Regions from separate parts of the Brevibacillus sp. AF8 genome, predicted to be linked through region 2. Evidence: predicted binding sites of a transcription regulator. Region 2 holds the regulator's gene; each other region holds the start of a gene.

Evidence for each region. Region 2 encodes CtsR, which represses protease genes until heat stress. Its sites were predicted from a motif close to ATGGTCAATAAAGGTCAAACA; they were not measured.
Region 1: the regulator CtsR is predicted to act here: its motif matches at 4,272-4,292, upstream of KB186_RS21260 (ATP-dependent Clp protease ATP-binding subunit).
Region 3: the regulator CtsR is predicted to act here: its motif matches at 2,190-2,210, upstream of clpP (ATP-dependent Clp endopeptidase proteolytic subunit ClpP).
Region 4: the regulator CtsR is predicted to act here: its motif matches at 4,390-4,410, upstream of clpP (ATP-dependent Clp endopeptidase proteolytic subunit ClpP).

The regions. Positions count from the first base shown of each region.
Region 1 is NZ_JAGQDN010000019.1:19,150-26,852, reverse strand. It holds gene KB186_RS21290 (immunity protein Imm33 domain-containing protein) at 1-139, shown strand, start outside; gene nfi (deoxyribonuclease V) at 136-822, opposite strand; gene rbsK (ribokinase) at 989-1,891, shown strand; gene KB186_RS21275 (cupin domain-containing protein) at 1,903-2,265, shown strand; gene KB186_RS21270 (TetR/AcrR family transcriptional regulator) at 2,413-3,009, shown strand; gene KB186_RS21265 (MFS transporter) at 3,075-4,214, shown strand; gene KB186_RS21260 (ATP-dependent Clp protease ATP-binding subunit) at 4,333-6,471, shown strand; gene KB186_RS21255 (YqaA family protein) at 6,529-7,152, opposite strand; gene KB186_RS21250 (aminotransferase-like domain-containing protein) at 7,490-7,703, opposite strand, start outside.
Region 2 is NZ_JAGQDN010000029.1:244-7,946, reverse strand. It holds gene radA (DNA repair protein RadA) at 1-936, opposite strand, end outside; gene KB186_RS25810 (ATP-dependent Clp protease ATP-binding subunit) at 1,042-3,492, opposite strand; gene mcsB (protein-arginine kinase McsB) at 3,553-4,626, opposite strand; gene mcsA (protein-arginine kinase activator protein McsA) at 4,646-5,164, opposite strand; gene KB186_RS25795 (CtsR family transcriptional regulator) at 5,181-5,645, opposite strand; gene KB186_RS25790 (HAD hydrolase-like protein) at 5,833-6,519, opposite strand; gene KB186_RS25785 (MGDG synthase family glycosyltransferase) at 6,549-7,670, opposite strand.
Region 3 is NZ_JAGQDN010000012.1:171,647-179,349, forward strand. It holds gene KB186_RS16980 (branched-chain amino acid ABC transporter substrate-binding protein) at 1-996, opposite strand, end outside; gene KB186_RS16985 (copper amine oxidase N-terminal domain-containing protein) at 1,215-1,682, opposite strand; gene KB186_RS16990 (hypothetical protein) at 1,897-2,118, shown strand; gene clpP (ATP-dependent Clp endopeptidase proteolytic subunit ClpP) at 2,250-2,852, shown strand; gene KB186_RS17000 (H-type small acid-soluble spore protein) at 2,967-3,152, opposite strand; gene KB186_RS17005 (hypothetical protein) at 3,169-3,351, opposite strand; gene KB186_RS17010 (HPr family phosphocarrier protein) at 3,482-3,739, opposite strand; gene whiA (DNA-binding protein WhiA) at 3,789-4,736, opposite strand; gene KB186_RS17020 (gluconeogenesis factor YvcK family protein) at 4,745-5,755, opposite strand; gene rapZ (RNase adapter RapZ) at 5,834-6,715, opposite strand; gene trxB (thioredoxin-disulfide reductase) at 6,951-7,703, opposite strand, start outside.
Region 4 is NZ_JAGQDN010000014.1:129,496-137,198, forward strand. It holds gene lon (endopeptidase La) at 1-354, opposite strand, end outside; gene lonB (ATP-dependent protease LonB) at 602-2,299, opposite strand; gene clpX (ATP-dependent protease ATP-binding subunit ClpX) at 2,497-3,762, opposite strand; gene clpP (ATP-dependent Clp endopeptidase proteolytic subunit ClpP) at 3,783-4,364, opposite strand; gene tig (trigger factor) at 4,497-5,789, opposite strand; gene KB186_RS18470 (metallophosphoesterase family protein) at 5,915-6,454, opposite strand; gene KB186_RS18475 (XTP/dITP diphosphatase) at 6,485-7,078, opposite strand; gene rph (ribonuclease PH) at 7,071-7,703, opposite strand, start outside.

The sequences.
Region 1 (7,703 bases), on a different contig from region 2:
TTACCAACTGCTAGAGCTACGTCCCTCTCTTTTGCAGGCGATGGCTCTGCCACGAGGCTACATTGTCGTTTTCCAAGGAGATCAGATTGAAGCAGTTCTGGACGAGCACGATGTGAATGTATGGCCGACACTCCATTAGCGGCTGCTATTTAACTCCGCTGATACTTTATTCACGAGTTGATCCGCTTGGCGTGTGGTTGCGGGCAAACGATATTTGGGTGAGAGCGTGGTGATCCATGCGCATGCGGTTGGCAAAGAGATTCCGTGCCCGATTGAGACGAATATCGGTTTGATATTCGGTTGTGTGCGCAAGACTCCGCCGATGATTTCACCCTGATCGAGCAAAGGGGAATACGCACCTCTTACCTGTGCTGGTTCTTCGTATTCTCCTAGCAGTCTCGTTTTTCCACAGCCAATGGTAGGAATGTCAAACAGGACGCCCAAATGACTGGCGAGTCCGAATCTTCGCGGGTGAGCGATTCCTTGCCCATCGCAGACGACGAGCTGCGGTGTTGTTTTGAGCCCCTTGAATGCACGTACCAACGGAGGCAGCTCTCGAAAAGAGAATAAGCCGGGAATATACGGGAATTCGACGGTGTCTTGAATGACGACAGACTCGACGACTTGCAGGGAAGTGGCGTCGAGGATCACGACACCAGCAACTAACAAATCAGACTCGGCATGATAAGCGACATCTACCCCGGCGATAAAGCGTACGTCCGCGAGTTGATCTTCTTTTTTTACTTGCTGGGCTAGCTGTCGTTGTAAGTTGATGGCCTCTTGCTCATCAATGTTCCAAGGATGTTGGATAATCGGCTCCATCTGGTTACCTCCGGATGATAGAAGATTGGTTCATTATATCGAATAGATGTGCTATGCTCCAAGTCTTAGGAACAATCCCGAGAAAATACGTTGACTTCTTGAATGAAAAGCACTATTTTGTAACCGACCGAATCATCATGTTCGAGATTAGCTAGGAGGGCTCGTCGTGAAAATCGCAGTAGTAGGAAGCATCAATATGGATCTCGTAACCCATGTACATCATTTACCCAAAGCAGGAGAAACGATCGCAAGCCATCACTTCGAGCTGATCCCGGGTGGAAAGGGAGCGAATCAGGCGGTAGCAGCGTCTCGCCTGGGTGGGCATGTCTCCATGATTGGAATGGTAGGAGAGGATGAGAACGGCCGAGTTATGCTGGGAGGGCTAACAGATGCGCACGTTCACATAGAGGGGATCAAATGCTCAGGTACGACAGGCATGGCTTTTATCAATGTAAGTGACGATGGGGAAAATAACATCGTGCTTGTTCCAGGAGCGAATGCGCTCGTCAGCACAGAGCATATTGCAGACCATTTGTCTATTTTAAAGGACAGCGACGTCGTATTGCTCCAATTGGAAATCCCGATGCCTGTCGTGGAATATACAGTCAAAGAGGCGGCTCGACTCGGCAAGCTGGTCATTTTAAATCCGGCACCTGCACGCAAGCTATCCAGCGAGCTATTAACTCATGTACATACCTTAACCCCAAATGAAACAGAGCTTTCTATTCTCACAGGAATGCCTGTATCCACGATAGACGAAGTGCATGCTGCTGCCAAAAAGCTTTTGTCTGGTGGACCAAAGCGCGTCATCGTGACGTTGGGGGAAAAGGGCGCTCTCTTAGTCACCGCCGATAAGGCGACCCATATCCCTGCTTTCCGCGTAGAGCCAGTGGATACAACTGCGGCAGGCGATTCATTTACGGCAGCTTTTGCGGTTGGGATCACACAAGGAATGACCGAAACCGAAGCGGCCACTTTCGCCAGCAAAGTCGCAGCGATTGTCGTTACAAGGAATGGTGCGCAGCCATCCCTGCCTACTTTTGATGAAGTACAGGCATACTCTTTTTAATGGAGGGGAAAATGGTGGAAAAGGTCAATTTAGCTGAAAAATTTTCGTTATTCGATGAGCATTGGAGTCCCAAAATTGCAGGAGAAATCAATGACTCCTATGTAAAGCTAGTCAAATTAAAAGGAGAGTTTGTCTGGCATCAGCATGAAAATGAGGATGAAATGTTTTTAGTAGTGAAAGGGAAACTGCTTATCAAGTTTCGGGATAAAGATATTTGGTTAAACGAAGGGGAATTTGTCATTGTTCCAAAAGGGGTAGAGCATATGCCAGTTGCAGAGGAAGAGGTTCATGTATTATTGCTTGAACCAAAGTCGACGCTGAATACTGGAGATCAAGTAAACGAAAAAACAGTAACTGATTTAGAGAGAATATAATCAATGAGCAAGCCTATTTTGAGAAATGATTTTCAAAATAGGTTTTTTCTTTATGCGTAGTTACAGTTGCGGATAGTTCATTTGTTGACCGAGCGGTACAAAATGTGTAAGATTTCCATAACAGTTGGAAACGAAAGGAGGATTCCGGTGAGCAAACGCGGCAGACCTCGTGATTTTGATTACGCGTCCATCGTAGATGTGGCTATGAAAACATTTTGGTCAAAAGGCTACAATGGTTGTTCTACACATGATTTATGCAGTGATACTGGACTGGGGAAAGGCAGCTTGTACAATACGTTTGGCAGCAAACAGGACCTGTATCTCGCAGTGGTGGAACACTATCACGATACCGGGCTTCGTGAACAGCGGGCATTATTGGAGAGTCCGGGTTCTGTGAAAGAACGGTTGCAAAATTTTTTGGCTTGGGCATTGGTGGAAGACTTTGAATCTACGAATCCAAAGGGGTGTTTGCTGATCAATGCGGGATTGGAACGGGCAAAAGAAGATCCCAAGATTGAAGAAATTGTCTCCAGACATGTTGAACTTCTGAAGCAGACCATGGAAAAAGTGATGGAGGAAGGCTTGCGAACGGGCGAAATCTCCAAAAAACGATCTGCGGTGGATTTGGCAAGCTTATTTTTAAGCAGTTACTACGGCTTTCGTGTGTTGAATACATCCACACAGAATCGGACATTGGCTGAACAAATCATGAATGGCACGATAGAATCTATCTTCGGCGCGTAATGCGCTCTTTTTTTGAGTGATTTTTGTACCGATTGTTACAATAATTAGATAAGGAGTGTTCCTTAATGCCGTCGATTATTTATTTGTTAGCGGTAGCGATTTTTGCGATGACGACTTCTGAATTTATGGTGGCTGGGATGATGAATGAACTTGCCGATGATTTTGGCGTGTCGATCCCATCCATCGGGTATTTCATTACGGCGTATGCGGGGGCAATGGTGATAGGAGGTCCCGTCCTGACAGCAACTCTCTTGCATATTCGCCGAAAACAAGCGCTGCTTTCTTTGGTTGCCGTCTTCTTTATTGGTCAAGCGTTAGGGGCAATAGCTTGGAATTACGAGTCGATGATGCTTGCTCGTATCCTAACGGGTATCGCTTCATCCGCAGCGTTTGGTATCTCCGTCAGTATTTCAGCCAGCTTGGTTCCCCCTCATTCACGGGGAAAGGCTGCTTCGATTGTCTTGGCAGGCTTAATGATTGCTACTGTCATCGGGCTCCCTCTGACAACCGTGATTGCACAATATTTCGGCTGGAGAATGAGCTTTTGGGCTGTTGCGGTAGCCGTATTATTATCAGGGATCTTGATTCAATGGATGCTCCCTTCCTCTGCACAAAGAGACCAGATGAATGGAAAGGATGAGCTTGCCAGTTTTCAAAATCCACACCTTTGGGCCGCGTATGCAACGAGTATGCTGATCATTGGTGGTACGTTCGCAGCGTTTAGTTATTTTACTCCGATTCTTACCGGTGTAACGGCATTTTCGGATGCGAGTATCCCGTATTTGCTTGCCCTTTACGGTATCGCGACCGTGATCGGAAATAGCGTGATTGGCAGACTTGCCGATCGTTTTACCATGCGAATCCTTGTAACGGGATTAAGCATACTCCTAGGGGCATTGGTTCTGTTTGCGGTAGGTGCCGAAAATAAATGGATCGCAGTGCTGTCCATTGTTCTGATTGGGTTGACGGGCGTAGCGATGAATCCGGCCATGATTGCACGCGTTATGAAAACAGCAGGCAGTGGGACGATGGTAAACACGGTACATACTTCCTTTATTACATTGGGAGTTGCCATTGGTTCTTCTTTAGGTGGGATCGGAATCAGCAGTGGCTATGGACTTGTTTCACCATTGTGGGTAGGTGCTTGTTTAGCTGTAATCGGGTTACTTTCAATCGTTCCCTACCTGAAAAAGAGCAAAGTTTAAAAAACCATACAATCCCTCTTGAAAGTCAAAGAAGGTCAAACTATAATAAAGTCAACGAAGGTCAGAAAAGGTCAAAGATCTTCTGAATTCCAAAACAAAGCTTTTGGGGGGATTGAATATGCATTGTGAAATCTGCAAACAACGTGAAGCAACTGTGACTGTTCATATACGTGTACAAAATCAGCAACAAAAGTACGATCTGTGCCAGGATTGCAAAACAAAGCTAACTAATAAAATGGGAGTGGGCATGGGCTTTAGTCCTTTCTCCTCCTTCTCTGGACTGGATGAGTTCCTGCAAGGCTTTGCCCAAGGTCGGGTGAATCCAGGCAAGTCTTCAGGCCAACCGCAGCAACAATCACCAGAGCGCGGTGGAGGCATCCTCGATGACCTGGGCCGTAATCTAAACGATGCGGCACGTGCCGGACTGATTGACCCTGTGATTGGACGCGAACAAGAAATCGAGCGTGTGATTGAGATTTTGAACCGACGTAACAAAAACAATCCAGTTCTGATCGGGGAGCCAGGCGTCGGGAAGACGGCGATTGCGGAAGGCCTGGCTCTGCGCATTACGGAAGGGCAAGTACCGACCAAGTTGAAAAACAAGCAGGTGTACATTTTAGATGTCGCCTCTCTGGTGGCAGGGACGGGAATACGTGGACAGTTCGAGGAAAAAATGAAGCAAGTAATTGCCGAGCTGCAGAAACGCAAAAACGTCATCCTGTTTGTGGATGAGATTCATCTCTTGGTGGGAGCAGGCTCTGCGGAAGGCTCCATGGATGCAGGGAACATCCTGAAGCCTGCACTGGCTCGCGGTGAGTTGCAATTGATTGGGGCAACTACGCTAAAAGAGTATCGCGTCATTGAAAAAGACGCTGCTCTGGAGCGCCGCCTGCAGCCAGTTATGGTCAAGGAACCAACCGTAGAACAAGCCATCGAGATTTTAAAAGGATTGCGTCCGAAATACGAAGCATTCCACCAAGTCGCTTACTCGGATGATGTCATCCGTGCCTCCGTGGAATACTCCCATCGTTACATCCAGGATCGATTCTTGCCTGACAAGGCGATTGATCTCATGGATGAAGTGGGCTCGCGCTTGAATCTGAGATCCTCGACGGTTGATACGACAGAGCTGCATGAGCGGCTGGCGCAAATCAATCAGGAGAAAAAAGAAGCGACGGAGCAAGAAGCATACGAACGAGCTGCCCGTTTGAGAGACGAGGAAGCGGGTATTTTAGAGAAGCTGGATCAAATCGAAGGCACGGAGCAACGCGTCCAGGTTGACGTCACAGACATCCAAGCCTTGATCGAGCAAAAGACCGGGATTCCGGTAACCAAGCTGCAAAGTGATGAGCAGATGAAAATGAAGAACCTGGCGGCCCATTTGGAAGCAAAAGTTATTGGTCAATCCGAGGCAGTCACACAAGTAGCGAAGGCGATTCGACGCAGTCGTGCAGGCCTGAAACCGAAAAACAGACCGATTGCTTCCTTCCTGTTCGTCGGTCCGACTGGCGTAGGGAAAACAGAGCTGTCCAAAGCGCTGGCAGAGGAGCTGTTTGGTACCCGCGATTCGATGATCCGCCTCGATATGAGCGAGTACATGGAGAAGCACTCGGTATCCAAATTGATCGGTTCTCCTCCTGGCTACGTCGGTCATGAAGAAGCAGGTCAATTGACAGAGCGTGTACGCCGCAACCCGTACAGCATTATCCTGCTGGATGAGATTGAAAAAGCACACCCGGACGTGATGCACATGTTCCTGCAAATTCTGGAGGATGGTCGTCTGACAGACAGTCAAGGCCGTACGGTGAATTTTAAGGAGACGGTTATCATTGCGACGAGCAATGCTGGTGTGAGCGAGCGTAAAATCTCCGTTGGCTTTGGAGCACAGGCGCCTGAGCCTGTCACCGTGCTGGATTCTCTGGGAGCGTACTTCAAGCCGGAGTTCCTGAACCGCTTCGACTCGATCATCTCCTTTGCCCATCTGGAAAAACAGGATTTGGTCAAAATCGTCGATCTGCTGCTGCAAGATGTCAAGGGCAATCTGTCTGAGCAAGGAATGGAGATCAGCGTGACAGATGCCGCAAAAGAAAAGCTGGCTGAGCTGGGCTACAATCCTTCCTTTGGGGCACGTCCATTGCGTCGCGTGATTCAGCAATACGTCGAGGATGGCATTGCGGACCTAGTGATGGAAGAAGACAATGTGACAGCTATGGTCATTGATGTCGAGGATAATGTAATTCGTGTGAAAAAAGGATAACAGTCGTAAAAAAAGAAACCCCGATCGGGGTTTCTTTGCTTTTTGAAATCGTCTTATTTATTCATTCATGACTTTCTCATTGATGCCATTTCTGATGCCAGCACTTTCCATTTTCAGCTGGCGGCGCTTGGCGACGATTTTCTTCACCCATAACCCGATCAAGATGAGCGGCACCACGGTGAGAAAGATATAGAGAGAAACGTTATGGACCATATTTTCCGCCATTTTACCGTAAAAATAAAACAAGAATCCGACTGCGTAAAATTTGACAGCCCGTCCAATTGCGGCATACCCGATCAACTTCCACAACGGGAATTTCAAGCAACCCGACATGATTGTAAATACTTTAAACGGAATCGGTGTAAACGAACCGATGAAGATCGCGACTTCGCCCTTCTTTTGAAACATCTCTGTTGCAGAGTCAATCCATTCCTTTTTGAGGATTTTGTACAGAACGGATTTGCCTAGTACTTTACCGATTAAATAACCGACGGGAGTCCCTATGAGACAAGCAATGTAGCCTACCGTTGCAATCCACAATGCCTGCGAAGGATCAACGAGGCTGAGTGGCACTTGAAGAAAGAAGGCAGGAACGGGGAAGATGACTGCGTCTGCAAAAGAATGAATGAACATTCCCAAATAGCCGTATTCCATTAAGAAATCTAAAATGTTCTGAAACATCTATTTCTCCTTTGTCATTCTATCGTTAACTGCCAGTCATCAACTCAATCGAGTCGGATCGTACCAGGTAAATTTTATGTGTATAGATGCGATTCTACTTCAAACTGGCTGACTTTGGAACGAATTTTTTTGAATTGGGATTCACTTACTATGCAACGGTAAACCATGTTCCTGTATCTATCTGATAATACGATGTAGATCGTTTTCTGGTTACTCAACAATTCTTCACGTTCGCCTTGGTTTTTTTGAATGCACTCAATAGCTTCATTATCGAGATTTCGTTGTTGTCCAAAAACGCACTCTCGTCGGATTTGATCTACGACTTAAGGCGGACAGGTTAACGGTGCATGCGACGTAACACATCCATCAACACGTCAATCCCTTGCTCAATCACTGCTTCCTTGGCATAGGACACATTCAGCTTCAACATATTTTCTTGCGGAAAGCCCTCCAAATAATTTTTGTCGGCAGTATCCACAAGGATCGAACGTTTTTTGAGCTGGCTGATAACAGCAGGAACCGGGATGGAATCGGTCAACACAATGTGCGTA
Region 2 (7,703 bases):
AACGAGAGCTTGCAGCTCAACCAAAACGGGACGTGTGCCCTCCATACTGGCTACGACCGTGGAACCCGCAACGCCAAATGGACGCTCTGCCAAAAATATCTCAGATGGATTCGCCACTTCCTCCAAGCCGCGATCCTTCATTTCGAAAATACCGATTTCGTTTGTCGAACCAAAACGGTTTTTGACGGCGCGCAAAATTCGAAACGTATTATGGCGCTCCCCTTCAAAATAGAGAACAGCATCCACCATGTGCTCAAGCATACGCGGACCAGCGATAGAACCTTCCTTGGTTACGTGACCGACAATGAAGGTACCGATCCCTTTTCCTTTTGCAATTCGCATCAATTGAGCAGTAGCCTCGCGCACTTGTGCGACGCTCCCCGCAGCCGATTGGATCGTCGGGTGAAACACGGTCTGGATCGAGTCAATAATCAGCACATCCGGGTCTACTTGATTAATATGCTGTTCGATCAAATCCAAATCATTTTCTGCCAATACAAACATCGGCGGCGTTTGCAAATGAAGTCGATCCGCGCGAATTTTGATTTGTTTTGCCGACTCCTCTCCCGATACATAGAGAACCTTCGCCCCTTGATGAGCCAAGGCAAAAGAAGTCTGCAAAAGCAAGGTCGACTTTCCGATTCCGGGATCTCCCCCCACCAAAATGAGTGAACCCGGAACAAGCCCTCCACCTAGAACACGATTCAATTCTCCAATCGTCGTATCCATCCGTGGCTCTTCTTCACTGGCTACCTGGGTTAATGGAATCGCAGATTGGCGCTGGCCTCCGCTCAGCCCTTCGTGACGATGGGCATTTTTTACCGTCACTTCCTCTACCAACGTGTTCCAGCTGCTGCATCCTGGACATTTCCCCATCCATTTTGGCGATTCATAGCCACATTCTTGACACGCGTATTTCGTTTTATACTTTGACATAATCGCACCCTCACTTGGATTTAATTTCTCTACTTTTATCATAATTACGCACCCAAAAAAAGAATACCTCCTGAATCAGGAGGCATTCTATTACGTTTCAACAGCTTACGATTTCGTTTTTTCGAGGCGCTTGACTACCAGCTTGCCTTCTTCGGCTTCGATATTGACGGTATCGCCTTTACTGATCGTACCCTTGAGCAATTCCTCAGACAAATTATCCTCGATGTGGCGCTGGATAGCACGACGCAGAGGGCGTGCACCATAGGCCGGATCAAAGCCTTCTTTTGCCAGTACTTTCTTGGCTTCTTCAGTCAATTGGAAATCAATGTCTTGCTCTTTCAAACGTTTACGCAGCTCTTCTGTCATGAGCGATACGATTTGCTCGATGTGCTCTTGCTCCAAAGAGTGGAACACGATTACTTCATCGATACGGTTCAGGAACTCAGGACGGAAGCTCTTCTTCAGCTCATCCATGACTTTGTCCTTCATGTCCTGATACTTTCTTTCCGAATCGTTGGTCGTGAAGCCAAGCGTTGTATTTTTCTTGATCATGCTGGCTCCGACGTTGGAAGTCATGATGACAACCGTGTTGCGGAAATCGACGGTACGCCCCTTGGAGTCTGTCAGACGGCCATCATCCAATACTTGCAAGAGGATGTTGAATACGTCTGGGTGAGCTTTCTCGATTTCGTCCAGCAAAATGACGGAGTAAGGCTTGCGACGAACTTTTTCGGTTAGCTGGCCGCCTTCGTCAAAGCCTACGTAGCCAGGAGGGGCACCTACCAAGCGAGCGGTGGAATGCTTCTCCATGTACTCAGACATATCCACACGGATCATGGCATCCTCGTCACCGAAAAGTGTCTCCGCCACAGCACGAGCCAATTCAGTTTTACCAACACCGGTAGGTCCCAGGAAGATAAACGAGCCGATCGGGCGTTTTGGGTCTTTCAAGCCAGCACGGGCACGGCGGATCGCACGCGAGATGGATTTGACTGCTTCATCTTGGCCAATGACACGATCGTGCAAAATCTCTTCCATCTTCAGCAAGCGCTCTGTTTCTTCTTCCTTCAGCTTCAACACAGGAATACCCGTCCAGCTCGCCACTACTTGCGCGATGTCTTCTGGCGTAACCTCCATGTTCAGCTGGCCTTGGCGCTCTTTCCAGTCTTTTTTCGTTTTATCCAGCTCTTCACGCAGTTTTTGCTCCTGATCGCGAAGGGCTGCTGCTTCCTCGAACTCTTGTGATTGTACGGCAGCGTCTTTTTCCTTGCGTACCTCTTCCAAACGTCCCTCCAGCTCTTTGAGGTTGGGTGGAACCGTAAAGGATTGCAAGCGAACTTTGGATGCCGCCTCGTCAACCAAGTCGATGGCCTTGTCAGGCAGGAAGCGTTCCGTAATATAGCGGTCAGACAGTTTTACTGCCTGCTCAATTGCTTCATCGGTAATTTTGACGCGATGGTGGGCTTCGTAACGATCACGTAGGCCATGCAGGATACGAATAGCATCCTCCGCTGTCGGTTCATCAACCTGAATCGGTTGGAAACGACGCTCCAGTGCTGCGTCTTTTTCGATGTACTTGCGATATTCATCCAGCGTAGTAGCACCTACGCACTGTAGCTCGCCACGTGCCAGAGCAGGCTTCAAAATGTTGGAGGCATCAATTGCGCCTTCTGCTCCACCGGCACCAATCAAGGTGTGCAGCTCATCAATAAACAGGATGATGTTTCCTGCTTGGCGAATTTCGTCCATGATTTTTTTCAGACGATCCTCGAACTCACCGCGATATTTGGTTCCCGCAACAACAGTTCCCATATCGAGGGTCATGACGCGCTTATCACGAAGGGTCTCCGGAATTTCGTTGTTCACGATTTTTTGGGCAAGACCTTCTGCGATAGCTGTTTTCCCGACGCCAGGCTCCCCAATCAAAACAGGGTTGTTCTTGGTGCGTCTGCTAAGTACTTGGATCACACGCTCGATTTCTTTTTGGCGACCGATGACTGGGTCCAGCCCGCCATCACGAGCAATTGCAGTCAGATCCCGAGCCAAGCCGTCCAGTGTCGGCGTATTCGCAGCTGGATTCCCTCCAGACGGTTGATGAGATGCCATCATTTCCGAGCTGCCAAGCAGCTGAAGCACCTGTTGACGTGCCTTGTTCAGGCTAACGCCCAAATTGTTCATGATTCTTGCAGCAATGCCTTCTCCTTCACGGATCAAGCCAAGCAGAATATGTTCAGTCCCCACATAGGTATGACCCAGTTTGCGAGCTTCGTCCATCGACAGTTCAATGACCTTTTTGGCGCGAGGTGTATAGTTTGGTGTGTAATTACTACCGGACTGCTCTGTTCCTCGCCCGATTAACGACTCCACTTCACTCTGGATTTTATCGAGGCCAAGCCCAAGTGATTGCAGTGCCTTTGCAGCAATCCCTTCGCCTTCTCGAATGAGTCCCAGTAGCACATGCTCTGTCCCAATATCTTTGTGCCCGAGACGAACCGCCTCTTCCAGGGCAAGCGCCAGTACTTTTTGTGCTCGTTCTGTAAAACGTCCAAACATCATATCGTACACCTCCGTATAACCGTGTTTTTTCTCTATATGGTTAACAATTGCGTGATACCATTACTCTTGCGATTCTACTACGCGCAGACGCTCGCGGATCAACCTTGCCCTTCTTTCGTCGCGTTGGTCCGGAGTGAGCTTTTGACCAGCGTGGTGTTGTAAAAACCCTGGCTGTGTCGTGACCAACAGTTCGTTTAGGACCAGCGGAGACACGTTTGGAATGATGCCAAGATCAATCCCCAGACGGACATCGGACAGGCGCTGAGCCGCTTCTTTGGACTCTACCGTGCGAGCATACATCAAGATGCCAAACGACCGAAAAATCCGATCCTCCAAAGAAACCCGTGTATGCTCCAGCAAGTACGTACGTGCCACACGCTCTTGCTCAATAATCTGTCTGGCTACACCGTAGAGATTGGAAAGGATATCGGACTCAGACATCCCCAGTGTGACCTGATTGGATAACTGAAAAAGATTCCCTAGAGCTTCGCTGCCCTCTCCGTAAATTCCTCTAACGACCAGACCAACTTGATTAATCGCCTGTAAAATTCTGCTGATCTGCTGCGTCATCACCAGAGCGGGCAAGTGCAGCATCACGGATGCACGAATTCCCGTACCCACATTGGTTGGGCAACTTGTAAGATATCCACGTGTTTCGTCGAACGCGTAGTTCAAGTTTTTCTCAAAAATGTCGTCTATCTTCGTACCTATTTCCCATGCCTCGTTCAAACGAAACCCGGGTAATAGTACCTGTATTCGAATGTGATCTTCTTCATTAACCATAATGCTGACAGACTCATCTTCCCGAAGTAATACGGCACCTTTGCGAGATTCCTCTGCCAGATGGGGGCTAATTAGATGCTTTTCTACGAGCACGCGTTTTTCTAACGGGTTAATTTGATCCATATGGATAGCCTGGAGCTGATGCCGTTTGCGCATTGCCTCCGAATCGCTTACTTCCGTTACCTTTCTGACGACTTCCTCGCCCTGCGAGTCCGTTGCCAATAACGGAAAGGGGTGCTGGCGCAGGTTACGGGCGATACGCAGCCGTGTACTAATGACAATGTCGGAATCAGGACCTTCTCCTTTCATCCAATTGCTCCACGGGTTTTGCATAAACTGCTTTTGGGACATAACCAGCTAACCTCCCTTGCTACGATTGGGCCATTTTTTGTTCCAATGCTCGAATTCGATCACGCATTTCTGCTGCCTTCTCGAACTCTTCACTGGCGACATGACTTTGCAGCGCTTGCTTTAGTTGCTCCAGCTCTTTACGGATCTTCAGTTTGCCACCGGTGCGCTCTGGTACTTTTCCACTATGCTGTGTGTTTCCATGAATCCGGCGGAAAAGTGGGTCCAGCCGATCTCCCAAAAAGGTGTAGCAATCACTACAGCCAAATCGGCCACTTTTACTAAATTGAGCATATGTGAGTCCACATGTTTCGCATTGAAGCGGCTTATTCGTTGCCGTTTCGCGTCCATTCTTTTGCATGGGATCAAATTTTAAAAGTCCTGACAGGAGATTGTTGATGCTGAAGTTGTGAAAGCCGGTAAAGACGTCCCCTTTTTCATGAGCACACTGCTCGCAAATATGGTATTCGGTTTTTTCGCCATTGACGATTTTCGTCAAATGAAGTGTCGCCGGTCGTTTTCCGCATTCCTCACAGTTCATATCATCATACCTCCTTTTACTTCAACAAGATTGCTGCGATCATCTGCTTTAAAATATTTGCCCGCAAACGATCCCGCAATTCAGCTTCTAAGGTCAATACGTTTCTCGAGGTAGCGATTTTCATCAAGGTGGCTTCTCTGATGTTGACTAATCCTTCCTCAAATAGTCTTTCTACGATCGCATTTCCCACGCTTTGACTGATGCTCTCACCAATCAGTTCTTCTGTTAGCAATTCTTGCAAGCGTGCTTTGCTGACAATCTGCACCTTGCGTATGCGAATATACCCGCCGCCCCCGCGCTTACTCTCTACGATGTAGCCTTTTTGAACGGTAAAGCGCGTATTGATGACGTAATTGATCTGAGACGGCACACATTGAAAATGGTCGGCAAGCTCACTACGCTGAATCTCGATCGATCCATTGGGACTGTTTGTAATGATGCTTTTCAAGTGATGTTCAATGATGTCCGAGATGTTACGCAAGTCATCGCCTCCTATTCCTCTGTGTATGTTCTTATGAGGTACCTATTGACTTTGACTATCTTTGACTTTAATTATAATGGGTTTAGTGCGTGCCCGCAAGTGTCCCTTACACATTCTAGTGTGGGCAAAAGAGGGTCGCTTGAAACTTGGACATGATCAACAAAAAAACCACTCCCTGAGGAATGGTTTATGCCTGTTTTTGCGTATTGGTGTCGATTGCTGGCAAATGATTTAGTAGCTGTGAGAAGCTGGTAATGATGATATCTGCCCCATCAAGCTCGCCTGGTTTGGCAAAGCCAAAGTCGCATCCAATGGTAAATAAACCGTTTGTTTTGCCTGCTTCCACATCGGAGTGACGATCTCCTACCATGATGGCTTGCCCAATTTTGTAATCAGACAACAATTTTGCAACCAGATCATTTTTGGAATGCGTACGGAAACGGCCAGCGGAGTACAGGTCGGTCATCAGCGGCTTTAACTCGTATTCCTGACAAATGGCATCGATATATTCTTCCTGCCCATTGCTTGCTACAAACAATGCAAATCCTTTTTCATGCAGCTTTTCTAAGGTTGATTTTACATCCGGGTATAGCTCAGTCACTCGTTCTTTGAGTAACTGGATTTCATTGTCTAGCAAAAAGGCGTCTGCTGAGTGAATGGCTTCCTCACTCGCGCCCGGTAGCAATTTGTCCCAGATCTGCTCGATCGTCATTCCCAGTACATTGATCAGTTCACTTTCGTCAGGGGTTTCTCCTTGCCATAGCCCTTTTTGACGAAGCTGGTCAAACGTTCGGATAAATGCCGGGGTCGACAGCTTTTCAGTTTGCAGTAACGTGCCATCCATATCAAATAATATCGCGAATGGTACAGTCATGGGTTCCTCCATTTTGTCTGGCTAGGCAGCTATTCTATTTTCCCTGGCAGCATATTCATATCATCCATGATAAACTCAGTAATTCGTTGTGCAGCATCTGGCTTTGAGATTTTCTGTCCCATTCTGCGCATATATTCCACCTTGGACGGGCTATGCAATAGTTCATCGATAAAGTAAATCAACTGCTCGGATAGATTCGCGTGCACTGCACATCCATTATTGAGCAAAAAGTGGCTGTTCCTCTCTTCCTGTCCAGGCAGAGGGTTGTAAACAATCATGGGTACCCGTTTACTCATTACTTCAGCTGATGTAAGTCCGCCTGATTTGGTGACAATTAAATCAGCAGTCTCCAAGTATTCGTGGAAGTTATTGATGAATTTTAGCGGAACGACTTCATGGCGATACGTACGATTTGTCACTTTATTGTACAGCTTGTCGTTTGTCCCTGTTAACACAAAGGTTTTCAGAGGAATGTTAATCTCTTCTAACCCATCTAATACCTTTTCCATCGAGCCGAGACCCAATCCGCCCCCCGAAAGAATAATGCTCTTTTGTCCAGGAGCGAGGCCCAGCTTTTGCCGAATCAAATCGGCGTCCAATGGCAAGCTGAATTTTTTCATGATGGGAATGCCCATCGGAATGAATTTTTGATGATCCTGTCGATAAACGTCTAACAGGTAATACAGTTGCTCATGGCCGATGAAGTAATAGTTGATATGATGATTAATCCATGAAGGATGGATGGTATAGTCGGTAATAATTGTATAGATTGGTTCCTTCCAGTCATTTCTTCCTTTCAGTACGGAGAGCATACAGCTTGCAAATGGATGCGTAGCAATAAAGGCATCAGGCTGTACACTGTTGATCAGCTTTTTTAGTTTGTTTGCTAATAACTTATTCATCAGCACATTCATATCGAAGAAACGGGTTTTTTCTGTATTATGATAAATTCTGCCCCACATCTTGGGTGACAGCCTTAACAGATTCATATAGCTTTCCAGCAAAATCTTGTGAAAGGTGGGGCTAATATATTCCAGCGTATCGATGATCATTGATGTGCAACCACTCTCAGCCAAGCTTTCTTGCATAGCCCGCGCTGCCTGGTTGTGTCCGTTACCGATGGAAGCGGAAAAGATTAGAATTTTTTTCATGAACGATTCTCCTTCATAACCTCGCCTACTCCA
Region 3 (7,703 bases), on a different contig from region 2:
GAAGATCCCTACTTTGTTGCCAGTCGCGCTCTCGAAGTCTGTAATCCATTTCTTGCCGTCTTCGGTAGCACCAATATCGCCAACAGTAGAAGTAAAGACTACATTATTGGCATTTTCCGCACCAGCAATTTTCACCATGTCAGCGGAGTCATAGCCATCGCCACCCATGAAGACACCTTTGAATCCTTTTTCACGTGCTTGCTTCACGATGATTCCTGCATCAGAGTAGTATCCACCGAAGTAGATCATCTCTGGATTTTTCGCGAGGATTTGGGTGATAATCGCACTATAATCCTTCTCGCCTGCTGTTACCCCTTCATAGCCGAGAACTTGTACGCCGTCTTTTTCAAATTGCTTTTTCACTTCTTCCGCAAGACCTTGTCCATATGCAGCCTTGTCATGCATAACGAATGCTGTTTTTACATTCAACTGATTTTTGGCAAAAATAGCAGCCTTGGAGCCTTGTTGATCATCACGCGCACAAATGCGGTGTACGATCTTCTTGCCTTGCTCAGTCAAATCTGATCCCGTTGCGGAAGGAGATACCATCACGAGCTTCTCTTGCTCGTATTGCGCTGCTGCTGTGATGGAAGCACCTGTTGTAGCATGGCCAACTACTCCGACTACATCAGGATTGGAAATCAACATTTGTGCGACTGCTACCCCTTGTTTTGGGTCAGCTTGGTCGTCTTGCGCGGACAATTGAACGTCAAAGCCAAGTGCTTTGAATGCCTCTGCCTTTTCTTTCAATGCATATTCAGCACCAGCTTTTGCTGTGCTTCCGTAATCGGAGTACTGCCCAGACATCGGACCAACTACAGCAACGACGAGCTTCTCAGTAGCGCCACTTGCACCGCCCGTGCTTCCTCCGCTATTATTGCTTGGCTGTGGTGTCGCGCTTTGTCCACCAGTCCCCGTACCTCCGCCGCAGCCCGCGAGCAATGTGCTCAGAGCAAATGTTGCAGCCAGTATCGACAATGATTTCTGTTTTTTCATTGCAAAACATCCCCCTCTTTATTTATGAGCAAACTATGAATCACAATCTTATTGTAGGATATTTTAGAAAATTTGCAATAGAAATGATTAAAAGAAGAATCAATCAAAAAAACCTCTATCGCTGTCTGCTAATAGAGGCGTATACGCGTATTATTGAGGAAAATAGCCACTTCTACGCATAGAAGTGGCTATCTTGATGGGAAGTATCCCATTGATTATTAGGAATTAATTGGAATGCTCAGTTTGTAAGTGAGCGTTTTTGCATCGTATTCTACTTTTGCACCCAATTCTTGGGCAATGAATACGAGGGGCACGAGCACTGCTCCGGTCACTGGACGTGGCGGATTTGCTACACTGGTTTCTTTGCCGTTTTTATAAGCAAAGTTTTGGTTTTCGTACATACGCAGAGCGTACTTGTTGTCTTTGGCAACCAACAGAGATTTGGTCGTGCTATCCCATGCTGCACTACCACCCAAAGCAATCGCCAATGTGCTCGCATTTACATACGCAACACCATTTTCAGTAACGATTTCTTGTGGGAATGGGAACTCCTTGCCGTTTAGCTGAACTTTGATTTTTTGTTGCTGTACAGGAGCAGGAGCAGTTTGGGCGAAAGCAGCCGTTGCCGCTACACTTCCTGTTAGAAGAGCCGCTGTCAGCATCATTGTCGAAAACTTGCGAAGCATAATAAACACCCCTCAAATATCATGAAATGAATTCCAATTTTGTAAGGTTCGACACGAATCAACTTTTTCCTTCTTTTTTATCCCATACATTTCCTATGTAATTCTCTCGCCAAACATGACAAGACTAGGAAAAAAATAAATATCCCACGAACAAATGTTTTTGTGCACAACCTGTGCATAACATTGTGGATAACTTTCGAAAGTGAGGCTTGCCATGGCAGGGGAACGTTTTTTTCTCATCTATCAAGAGGCCAGTGACGAAGAATGCTTATTGACCATTGAACCATACAAAGATCAACAGGAGCTGGCGGAAGCCATCAATCAGCTGCAAGCCAAACAAGTCGATGAATATACGATCATCAAGGGAAAAAAGATGAAAGCCACGCTGAAACTCGCCGTCGATTTAACCGAGGCCGATGAGAATTCCAAGGAATGAATGTTTTCTTTTTCGAGTAGGTTTAGACAGAGGGAAATTGGCAAACATGGTAGTGAGGGAGCGCACTTATGTGTTTGACCTTCATTGACCTTTTGTGTATGATATTGTTACAAAGAGAGGAGGAAGACTAGATGCATATGAATTTAATTCCAACCGTCATTGAACAGACGAACCGCGGGGAACGTGCTTACGACATTTATTCCCGCCTGCTCAAAGACCGCATCATCTTTCTGGGAACCCCAATCAACGACACCGTAGCCAATATCGTTGTGGCACAGTTGTTGTTCCTTCAGGCGGAAGATCCGGAGAAAGACATTCACTTGTACATAAACAGCCCAGGCGGTTCTATTACTGCTGGTATGGCAATTTACGATACTATGCACTTCATCAAGCCTGATGTATCCACCATTTGTATCGGAATGGCTGCTTCCATGGGAGCATTCCTGCTGGCTGCTGGGGCAAAAGGCAAGCGCTTTGCTCTGCCAAACAGTGAAGTCATGATCCACCAACCATTGGGTGGTGCACAAGGACAAGCGAGCGACATTGAGATTGCCGCAAAACGTATTTTGAAGATGCGTGATCACCTGAACACCATCTTGGCTGAACGCACAGGACAGCCTTTGGAGCGCATCCAAAAGGATACCGATCGTGACAACTTCCTCTCTGCCGCTGAAGCAGTAGAGTACGGATTGATTGACAAGGTCATCACTTCCGAACCGTCTTCGAAAAAATAAGAGATAGGTAGTAAAAAAAGAAGCACTCGTGCCTGGATTTCAGGCCGAGTGTTTTTTGTATGCCGAGCAAACCCCAAGAGGCTTCCCCTTGGTTTGCTCGGCTTTTTTCATGGATCATTGTGATACTTCCATTAACTGACTGACATAGACTGTTCGGCTATGTCCTGGATTTTTTTCCTCATGCACACGTGCTGTTGACGTTTTTTCGTCTACAGCATCGATCCAAACGGCTTGTCCTTCGTACTCTACCTTGATGTGGTCGTCGGATTTCATGATGGCTTGTGCTCTCGTTACATTCATATGTGACTGACTCCCTCTATTGATCATCGTCAAGAGCTTGCTTGGCTGAAGTATCACCTGTCATCGTGTCTACAGTCGTTTCTTCAATCAGGCCATTTTGGTCGGAAATAACTCCGCCCCCCAGTCCCTCATTCACCATTCGATCAATGTCCATGTCATAACAATCGCGGCCTTCGTAACACTTATCACGGTTACTCATGTCTCATTTCCTCCTTCATGCAATCTACATAGGTTAGAAATGCCCTGCCCGAAGTGAATTGATACATTTTCATCAAGACGACCAACAAAAAAAGACACCTCCCTTTACGGGAAAAGTGTCTCTCGTGACTCTATTCTTCCTTGCTTACCAGATTCGTAAGGCTGGTGACTGCCTGGGAGGCATCCGGCCCTTCTGCCAAAATGGTAATTTCCGTTCCAGAGCTGATTGCGAGGCTCATGATACCCATGATGCTTTTCGCATTGACCTTCTTGTTGCCTTTTTCTACAAATACTTCCGATGCAAAACGGTTAGCTTCCTGTACGAAAAAGGCTGCTGGACGGGCTTGCAAACCGGTCTTTAACTGAACCACGACCTGCTGTTGAACCATGAATGGACCTCCTTACTTGTAGACTATTATCCTTTAGTATAACATGCATCTACATCGAAATATTTTGTTTTTCTCGTATTTTGTCAGCGATTTCGTTAATTTTTCGCAAGCGGTGGTTAATGCCCGATTTGCTTACTACTCCGCTTGGCACCATCTCGCCCAATTCTTTCAAATTGATGTCAGGATGAGCCACTCGAAGCTCCGCGACCTCTCGCAAACGTTTTGGCAAATTCTCCAATCCCATCTCTTGATCGATGAGCTGGATATTCTCCATTTGTCTAGTAGCTGCATTCACCGTTTTGTTTATGTTGGCGATTTCACAATTGTGTAAACGGTTTACGGAGTTCCGCATGTCCTTTACGATTCGGACGTCCTCGAAATACAAAAGCGCCTGATGAGCCCCTATCAAGCTCAAAAACTCTGTAATCTTTTCGCCTTCTTTAATATAGAGAACATACCCTTTTTTCCGCTCGATGCACTTGGCATTTAGTTTATATCGATTGGCGATTTTGGTCAACGCTTCGCAAAAATCCTGATAGGAAGTGAAAATCTCCAGATGATAGCTGGATGCCTCTGGATGATTCACAGATCCCCCCGCCAAAAAAGCCCCCCGCAAATAAGCAGCGCGGCAACAGGACTTCTTCACGATCTCAGGAGCGATTCCCGGGATAAACGACAGGCTTTGATCCATGATGCCCAAGTTTTGCAAGATCTCATTGGCCTTATTCGGAATACGCACAATGTAGACGTTGTTCTTTTTCAAACGCATTTTTTTGCGAACCAGCAATTCAGCGTGTATCTGAAACAACCTCTTGATTAACGTGTAAATGCGTCGGGCAATCGCCGCGTTCTCTGTCGTCACATCCAGCACCAGTCGTCCGGCTCCAAACTGCAGACTTCCATTCATTCGAATCAAGGCTGAGAGCTCTGCCTTGCTGCAGCAATCGGCACCCTCCGTCATGGTAAGTTCTTTTTTGGTATGCGCGGCGAATGACATCGACTTCACTACTCCTTCTCTATCTTCAGCACCTTCCGTCTTCGTTTGACGAGTGACACAACCTGCTTGCTGACAGCATGTGCATCATGACGTAGGTATCCATCCTCAAATGTGACTAACGGCTTCGCCACCACGTGGAGACCGAGTTGGCGCAATCGCTTTAGGTCACATCGGACGGGAGCTGCTCCTTTTTCCGCGTATTTGTCCAATACATGGGCAGGCAGCTCGGCTGAATTGACAATGATCGTATCCAGAAATGGTCTATCTACATGTTCATACATGACATTCACGTGCTTGGATGCAGAAAAACCGTCTGTCTCTCCCGGTTGTGTCATGACGTTACAAATGTAGATTTTCGGGGCTTGTGCGTGTGTAATCGCTTCAAATAGCCCGCGTACTAATAAATTGGGCAGGATGCTCGTGTACAAGCTGCCAGGCCCAATCAAAATGGCATCCGCGTCGGCAATCGCCATCAGGGCTTCGCTCAGAGGAACAGCGTCCTCTGGATCAAGAAACACCCGCTTGATTTCTTTGCCAGTCAACGGTATTTGGGATTCTCCGATTACGAGAGATCCATCTGTCATTTCCGCTTTCAACTGAATCGATTGCGTGGAAGCTGGCAATACATCTCCACGCACTGCCAAAACTCCGCTTAATGTTTTGACTGCGGTGACAAAATCTCCAGTGATTTCGTTCATCGCTGCAAGTAATAGATTTCCCAAATTATGCCCTGCTAATCCCGTGCCTGTGGAAAAACGATATTGCATGACTTTTTCCATCAACGGCTCTGTATCGGCCAGAGCAGTCAAGACGTTTCGAATGTCGCCAGGTGGAAGCATATCCATTTCTTCTCGCAAACGTCCAGAGCTTCCCCCATCGTCTGCTACCGTAACAATCGCTGTGATATGCACCGGCTCGTGCTTCAAACCGCGTAGAAGGACGGACAGACCCGTTCCTCCCCCAATAACGACTACCCGTAATGGCCTTGACTGTAGCCTCCCGACTCCCTTAGTAGGCATATGTCACCTCATTATTTCTAATACATATACCACAGGTGGCTTTTTATATACGCTTCAGTCTTTCCTGCCATCTTATGCTCATTTGTTCTTTTCCATGTCTCGATGACTGACACGGACAGAAAAATCTTTGCCAAAGGTTTCTCCCAAATGTTCTGCAATGGCGACCGAGCGATGCTTGCCACCGGTGCATCCGATTCCTATCACAAGTTGACTTTTTCCTTCCCGCTGGTAATGCGGCAGGGTGTACCCCAAAAAGTCCGTAAGCTTTTCTAAGAATTCTTTTGTGTCCTTGTGCTTCATCACATACTCTGCCACGTCTGGATCACATCCTGTTTTCGGACGCAATTCCTCCACATAATGCGGGTTGGGCAAAAAACGGACATCGAACATCAAGTCAGCGTCTATCGGTGCGCCGTATTTGAAACCAAACGATAATACATTAATCGTAAGTGGTGATCCTTGTTGACCGTATTGGTTGATGATTTTTTCTCGAAGCTGAACTGGCTTCATTTGACTCGTATCGATAATCTGATGCGCCCAGCCCTTCATTTCCTCCAACAAACGGCGCTCGGCGTGGATTCCTTCCAAAGGCGAACCGTTCGGAGAAAGCGGATGTCTACGGCGTGTTTCCTTATAGCGAGAAACCAATGTCTGATCGTTCGCATCCAGATAAAGGATATGGTAAGATAATCCATTCATTTGATTGAGGCTTTCCATGGTTACGGCTAGATTTTCAAAAAACTCACGCCCTCGCAAGTCAATCACCAATGCGACTCGCTCAATACTCCCACCAGACTGTTTAACCAACTCAGCAAATTTGGGAATCAGTACAGGGGGTAGGTTGTCTACACAAAAAAAGCCCAGGTCCTCCAAGCTTTGTACAGCAACTGTCTTTCCCGCACCTGACATTCCGGTAATAATCAGGAGATTCATGGCCTTGTCGTTTCCCAATTCCGTCACGCAACTCGCCTCCTACGATTCTGACAATAGCATACCATATTGTCGACCTTATTCGCACCTTTTTGAAACGCTTCCCCTGTTTTTCCAATGACGTCTTCTACAGGAGTACAAGCAAATTTAGAAAAAAAGATGCGTGACTGAATGCCAGCCACGCAACAATTGTTTATATAGATAAGGGGGTCAATTCATTGTCTATAGATTACTCTTGAATTATTTCACCCATGTTACAAGCAGGTTAAGAGATTGTGACATTTTGTTCCTTCAGCTTTTCATTTAGCTCTTCAACATAATGCTGAGCAGATTGAGCAGCGATCGAACCGTCTCCAGTAGCTGTCACGACTTGACGCAGCATTTTTTCGCGTACATCTCCTGCTGCAAAAACACCTTTTACTTTGGTGTTCATTTTTTCGTCTGTCAGTACGTAGCCTGCGTCGTTGGTGATGCCCAGTGGGCGCACGCTTGCAGTCAATGGGTCCATACCTACATAGATGAACACCCCATCTGCTGGATATTCTCTTTCTTCACCTGTTTTGGTGTTTTGCAAGAGAACCGCTTGTACTTTGCCTTCGCCACGGATCTCTTTTAGTTCTGTATCCCAGATTACTTCGATTTTTTCGTTATCGAAAGCGCGTTTTTGCAGGATTTTCTGTGCACGGAACTGATCACGACGGTGTACGATTGTCACTTTGGAAGCGAAGCGAGTAAGGAACACTGCCTCTTCTACTGCGGAGTCTCCCCCACCAACAACCACCAGCTCTTTATTGCGGAAAAATGCACCGTCGCATACCGCGCAGTAAGAAACGCCACGCCCGGACAATTCTTTTTCGCCTTGTACACCGAGCAAACGATGCTCTGCACCAGTTGCCACAATAACAGATTTGGTCAAGTATTCCTTGTCACCCGTGATAACGCGTTTGTACGGTTCTTCATCGCGGATTTCCTTGATCTCACCATATGCATACTCTGCACCGAATTGTTGTGCATGCTC
Region 4 (7,703 bases), on a different contig from region 2:
ATCTTGCAAATATGTAATCGACACGACGAAATAATCTTCCTGCTGAAGATACTCCTCGATCTTCGCGCGCTGCAAGCCTTCTACCAATACACGGATTGTCCCATTCGGCAGCTTCAGCATTTGTTTCACACGCGCAACGGTACCAATACTGTAAATTTGCTCAGCATCTGGCTCTTCTATATGGACCTCTTCCTGTGTCGCAAGCAAAATCTTGTTATCGTCTACCATGGCTTGCTCCAATGCGCGGATGGACTTTTCCCGTCCAACGTCCAAATGGAGTACCATTGTCGGATAAACAAGCAATCCTCGCAACGGGAGAAGCGGTAATTCTCGTTTACCGGAACGTTCGCCCAAGCGGATGCACCTCTCCTTGTTGATCTACCCTCTTGCAAAGAGCCCTATAACAGACAAAAACGGCCCTCAAAGCCGTTTTTCTAACGCCCACCCAGCCCCAAAAACGAGACAAAAAAGATCATACACAATCATTTTTTGTGGAGCTCGTTTCAGGCTGGGCAAGGCCTCAGGCTCTTTGCAAGCAGAAGCTTTTTTCCATTGTAGCGCAAACACAATCCGATGTCTAATCCGCGAGCATACCCGACTGTTACAGGGATAGCGGAGAGGAAGCGAGATCCTCTGCTGGGATCTGCAAAGTAAATCCCGTCGCCTCTGCTTCTTGCATGGCAGCTTGCGGTACAGCTAACTCAATTACTTCAGAGACGGTAGAGACCGGAATGACTTCGATCCCTTTCATGTCGGCAAAAATGCTTTGCCAGTTTTCCTGGGGAATGAGGACTCGGGTCGCTCCCGCCTGTTTAGCAGCCTCCACCTTTGCGACTACACCCCCAACTGGCTTTACCTTCCCATGAATACTCACTTCACCAGTCATAGCCAGTAAATTATCAACAGGCTGATTCACAATCGCCGAGTAGATCGCAGTGGCAATGGTAATGCCCGCAGAAGGCCCATCCACAGGGATGCCTCCCGGAAAATTGATATGCAGATCATAATCATACGGACGGACGCCCATTCTGTTCAATACAGTCAAAACGTTTTCGATCGAGCCTTTTGCCATCGACTTCCGGCGAATCGTCCGGTTGCGGCTGCCCATTTCCTCTTCCTCTGCCATTCCTGTCATCGCCATTCGACCTTGACCCGGAATAGCTGTAGGTGAAGCAGTCACTTCCAGCTCCATCACACTACCCATGTTCGGACCGTACACAGCAAGACCGTTGACCAATCCGACCTGCGGTGCATCATGCACCTGCTTTTCGGGGCGAGGCGATTTTTGACTGCTGTGCATCACCCATTCCACATCGGCAGCCTGGATGTCCTCGCGTTCTTCCGTTAAGGCAATTCCCGCAGCGATTTGCAATGTATTGATCGCTTCACGTCCATTGGTCGCGTAGCGCTCGATCACGGAAACAGCGCTGTCTTCTATATTCATATTCATTTTAGGAACAGCTGTACGCACGATACTCCCAATTTCCCCAGCCTTCAATGGGCGGAAAAAGATTTCCAGGCAACGGGAACGAAGCGCAGCAGGCAGTTCTTCTGGCAACCTCGTCGTCGCTCCAACCAGACGGAAGTCGGCGGGCAAACCGTATTTGAAAACGTCATGAATATGCGAAGGAATTTGGTTATTTTCCTCGCTGTAGTAAGCACTCTCCAACATGACTTTGCGGTCTTCAAGAACCTTTAGTAACTTATTCATTTGAATAGGATGAAGTTCCCCTATTTCATCAAGAAAAAGCATACCACCGTGCGCTTTCGTCACTGCACCTGGCTTTGGTTGCGGAATCCCCGCCTGCCCAAGCGAGCCTGCCCCTTGATAGATCGGATCATGTACAGAGCCGATTAACGGGTCAGCAATCCCGCGCTCATCAAAACGAGCAATCGTCGCATCGATTTCAATAAACTTGGCATCAGAAGAAAACGGCGATAGCTGATTTTTCTTCGCTTCTTCCAGCACGACCCTAGCCGCTGCGGTCTTGCCTACACCAGGTGGTCCATAAATAATGACATGCTGCGGGTTGGGACCACACAAGGCGGCACGCAACGCACGAAGCCCATCTTCTTGTCCTACAATTTCTTCCAAAGTCGCTGGTCTTGTTCTTTCTGACAGAGGTTCTGTCAATGCAACCATTCTCATTTTACGAATGGAATCCAGATCCTTGCGCGATTCCTTTTCGGTTGAGGTTTTCGTGTTTCTCTGCGCTCGCAGCAAGTTCCAAAAGTAGGTGCCGATCACGATACCAACAACCACTTCAATGACAGCAATGACCAATGTCGTATAGTCCATATGCAGTCCCTCCCATGCGTCTTCGCTTGCGGTCAACTTTTGTCCCCCGAAGAGAGAGGAACACGTTCATGACCGTTTTGTGCATATGTAAAGCTTCTCTTGAACGATATCAAGTAGTATTGCCCCGCAAGCGTAGACGTAAACCAACAACAAAAAAACCACCTCGCTTATCGCGAGATGGTTCGTGTAGACGATGCTTAGGCTGTTTCTTCGTGCAATTCCTGTCCCTCTTTGGTCAACAGTTGCGGCTTCACTTTGTCGCGTACCGTTTCTTCGGTAATGACGCACTTGTTGACGTCTTCTCTGGAAGGAAGCTCATACATCATATCGAGCATGATTTGTTCGATAATCGCACGCAGTCCGCGCGCACCAGTGTTGCGCTTAATCGCTTCTTTCGCGATTTGCAGCAGCGCACCGTTATCGAACTCCAGCTCAACACCGTCGAGACTCAGCAGTTTTTGGTACTGTTTCACCAAAGAGTTTTTCGGCTCTGTCAGGATACGCACGAGCGTCTCCTCATCCAGCGGCTCCAAGGTAGCCAGCACTGGCAAACGACCGACGAACTCCGGAATCAGACCGAATTTCAGCAGGTCTTCCGGCAAAATGTATTTTAGGTATTCTCCGGCTTTCAGATCGCCTTTTACGCCATCGCCGAAGTCTGCACCGAAACCGATGACTTTTTTACCCAAACGACGCTTGATAATCTGCTCGACGCCATCAAATGCACCACCGCAGATGAACAAAATGTTCGACGTGTCGATTTGGATGAACTCTTGGTGAGGATGCTTGCGTCCGCCTTGTGGTGGAACACTCGCAACGGTCCCCTCCAAAATTTTCAAAAGCGCTTGCTGAACGCCTTCACCAGACACATCACGCGTGATGGATGGGTTTTCCGATTTGCGGGCTACCTTATCAATCTCGTCGATGTAAATGATTCCTTTTTCAGCCTTCTCCACATCATAGTCGGCAGCCTGAATCAGCTTGAGCAAGATGTTTTCAACGTCTTCGCCCACATAGCCTGCTTCTGTCAGAGAAGTTGCGTCCGCAATCGCGAAAGGCACATTCAGAATGCGCGCCAACGTTTGCGCGAGCAGCGTTTTCCCGCTACCAGTCGGCCCGATCAGCATGATGTTGGATTTTTGCAGCTCCACATCCTCGATCTTCGCCCCGGAATTAATCCGTTTGTAGTGGTTGTACACCGCTACAGACAAGGACTTCTTCGCCATATCTTGACCGATCACATAGTCGTCCAAGATTTTGCGAATTTCCACTGGCTTTGGAATTTCTTTCATATCGATTTCTTCTTCAGTGCCCAGTTCTTCCTGTACAATTTCATTGCACAGTTCGATACATTCGTCACAAATGTAAACACCAGGACCAGCTACCAGCTTGCGCACCTGTTCCTGGGACTTGCCGCAGAAGGAACACTTCAGTTGGCCTTTGTCGTCGTTAAACTTAAACATGCGCTTCACCTCACAACGGGTCAGTTTTTGCGTTCGATAATAGAGTCAATCAATCCGTAGGCCTTTGCTTCTTCTGCGCTCATGAAATTATCGCGGTCTGTATCTTGCTCTACGCGTTCATAAGGCTGACCTGTCCGCTCAGACAAAATCTCATTCAGCTGGCGCTTCGTTTTCATAATCCATTCCGCATGAATACGGATGTCTTCTGCTTGCCCACGCACACCGCCGAGCGGTTGGTGAATCATGACTTCGGCATTTGGCAGAGCGAAGCGCTTGCCTTTTGCACCAGCAGCCAACAGGAACGCACCCATGCTGGCAGCCATGCCCACACAAATCGTGGACACATCCGGTTTGATGTACTGCATGGTGTCATAGATGGCCATTCCGGCTGTAACAGAACCACCTGGAGAGTTTATGTATAGCGATATGTCTTTGTCCGGATCTTCTGCTTGCAAGAAAAGCAGTTGAGCAACAACCAGATTGGCGATTTCATCATCAATCTCGGTGCCCAAGAGAATAATCCGGTCTTTCAGGAGGCGCGAGTAAATATCGTAGGAGCGCTCTCCCCTGCTTGTTTGCTCGATGACCATTGGGATTAGCATTATGTATTTTCCTCCTTTGCCGAAAAAAGTCAATGGTGGAAAAACAAGGCACGATACACTCGTGCCTTGTGGTCTTGACAGCCAGCGCTCAGGGTTAGCCTGCCCACTGACCAATCATGCGTTCTTCTAAGCTTATGCTGTTACTTTGCTTTCTGCAACCAGCAAATCTACTGTTTTGCGAGTTTGCACATCGCGGTACAGAGCAGCCATGCCATCTTGTGCGGAGAAGATTTTGCGCAGCTCATCTGCTGGGCGGCCGTATACGCCAGCCAGTTTATCCAGCTCTGCGTTTACGTCTTCTTCTGTTGCTTCGATGTTTTCTGCTTTGCCGATTGCTTCCAAAGTCAAGGAAGTGCGAACGCGGGATGTTGCGTCTGCACGCAATTGATCACGCAGTTGGCTCTCATCCATTCCGGAGAACTGGTAGTACAGTTCCAGCGTCATGCCTTGGTATTGCAGACGTTGACCAAATTCATTTACCATTTGATCCAATTCATGCTCAACCATTACTGCTGGCAAATCGATCTCAGCGTTTTCAGCTGCTTTCAGAACGAGCTGCTCACGAACATATTGATCTTTTTCTTGCGCAGTTTTTTCTTCGAGTTTTTTCTTGGTGTCTGCTTTCAGCTCTTCCAGCGTGTCGAACTCGCTCACGTCTTTGGCAAACTCATCATCCAAAGCAGGCAGGTTTTTGCGCTTCAGGCTGTTCAGCTTCACTTGGAATACCGCTTCTTTACCAGCGAGGTTAGGAGAGTGGTACTCTTCAGGGAAAGTTACGGTAATTTCTTTTTCTTCGCCGATGTTCAGGCCAACCAGTTGCTCTTCGAACCCTGCGATGAAAGTACCGGAACCCAGTTCCAGAGAATAATCTTCCGCTTTACCGCCTTCAAAAGCTACTCCGTCTTGGAAGCCTTCGAAATCGATTACAGCGATATCGCCTGTTTGTGCGGCACCCTCTTCTACTGCTACGAGCTCAGCATGACGCTCTTGCATGCGCTTCAGTTCAGCGTCAACGCTCTCTTCGGTTACAGAGAAGTCTTTATCTTCGATGGACAGACCTTTGTAGTCGCCCAGCTTCACTTCAGGCTTCACAGTTACAGTCGCTTTGAAGATCAGGTTTTTCCCTTGTTCCATTTGCGTTACGTCTACTTCTGGACGATCTACTGGCTCAATACCAGCTTCACGAACAGCTTGTCCGTATGCAGTTGGAAGCAGAATGTCAAGAGCGTCTTGGTACAAAGATTCTACACCAAAACGGGATTCGAACATTTTGCGTGGTACTTTTCCTTTGCGGAATCCTGGAACTTGAACTTTTTGAACCACTTTTTTAAACGCTTGATCCAATGCTGCGTCTACTTGCGTAGCATCTACTTCAACCGTCAGGACTCCCTGGTTATTCTCTACCTTTTCCCAATTTGCTGCCACGTAAACTTCCCCTCCTAAATCGAATCAACAGAACATCGCCAGCCGCGCCATGGTATCTTCGCAGGCTCGGATGATAATATTCTAGCCATTATAACCATTCTAGTATAGCACAAATCTTTTAGTTTTCAAGAAGACCTCATTGGTCGACGAACAGAATAGTTCCCTCCCAATTGTGAAACCGGGTTGCCTACATGATCATAAAACGCCACTGATATGTAAGTTTCTGTCGGACTCGTTCCTGTCTCTTCTAAAAGAGCATATGTCGGTACATGAAAGCCGCGTGGCATTTGCAAGCTGCCCGGATTCAGAAACAAGATGTCTCTTTCCACACCACAGACAGGCACATGAGAGTGACCGAATATGACTACGTTTGCTCCGACCTCTTCTGCACGGTAATGAAGGCGCAGAAGAGAGCCTTTCACACCATAAAGATGCCCGTGCGTTTGCAGGATGTGAAGGTCGCGCCATTTGGTCTCTTGCTCGGTCGGCACCTCTTGTGTCGAATCGCAATTGCCTCGGACAAGCGTCATGTTGGAAAACGGCTCGCGCTTATGGTCCACACAAAAATCGCCACAATGCAAAATTTTTTCGACATGATGTCGGTTGACAACCTGGCTTACTTCCCGAACCAAGCCGTGGCTATCGCTCATGATGAGAATTCCCATCACGCCTCACTCTCCTGTTTTCTCTCTTGTCTACTTGATGATTTCAAGCAGTTGCTGCATGGCACGAGCACGATGGCTGATCTGGTTCTTTTCTTCTGGCATGAGTTCGGCCATCATTTTGTCCATCGATGGGATGTAGAATACCGGATCGTAACCGAAGCCGTTTGTCCCTTTTGGTTCACGTGCGATCACACCCTCGCAAGCGCCAGTGGCAATGATTGGCTCTTCGCCCGGAATCACCAACGCCAACGTACAACGGAAGCGAGCTGTGCGTTCCTGTGTCGAAACCTCTTCCAGCTCTTTCAACAATTTACGCCAATTCTGCTCGTCTGTTGCATCTTCCCCAGCGAAGCGTGCGGAGTAAACACCAGGGCGTCCTTCCAGCGCATCTACTTCCAGACCGGAATCATCTCCGAGGGCAGGCATGTTCAGGTATGTAGAGATTTCGATTGCTTTTTTCAGCGCGTTTCCTTCGAAGGTGTCCTTGTCTTCTACTACCTCAGGCACACCGTCAAATTCAGCGAGGCTGATTCCTTCCCAGCCTGCATCTGCGAACAGCCTGTTGAATTCTTTCACTTTTCCCTGGTTACGTGTTGCAAGAACGACTTTTTTTCGATTAGGCATGACTTTCCTCCGCTACTGATTGTGCAAAAGAGAGCGTAACATCAGCGAGCGCCTCTTTTTGGCTGTTAATCAAGTTGTCAATGCCGACTTTTGCAAGGGCAATCATTTCTTGTAGCTGTTCAGGAGAAAACGGAGCATCCTCCCCTGTTCCTTGCAGCTCGACAAACTTTCCTTTTCCCGTCATGACGACATTCATGTCGACAATCGCTGTAGAATCTTCTTTGTAGTTGAGATCGAGCACGGCTTCCTCACCGACTACCCCTACTGAGGTCGCTGCCAGGAAGTCGTTGAGCGGCAGCTGTTTCCAGGTGCCACTATCCACCAGCTTTTGCATCGCGTCTACCATTGCCACGTAAGCTCCGGTAATCGAAGCTGTCCGTGTACCACCGTCTGCCTGAATGACATCGCAATCCAACCAAATGGTGCGTTCACCCATTGCTTCGAGGCTCACAACGGAGCGCAGAGCACGTCCGATCAGACGCTGAATCTCCATGGTTCGTCCACCGACTTTTCCTTTGGACGACTCACGCGCGTTGCGGGTCGCTGTTGCTCGGGGAAGCATGGAATACTCGGCTGTGATCCAGCCCTTCCCGCCACCACGCATAAAAGGCGGTACCCGGTCTTC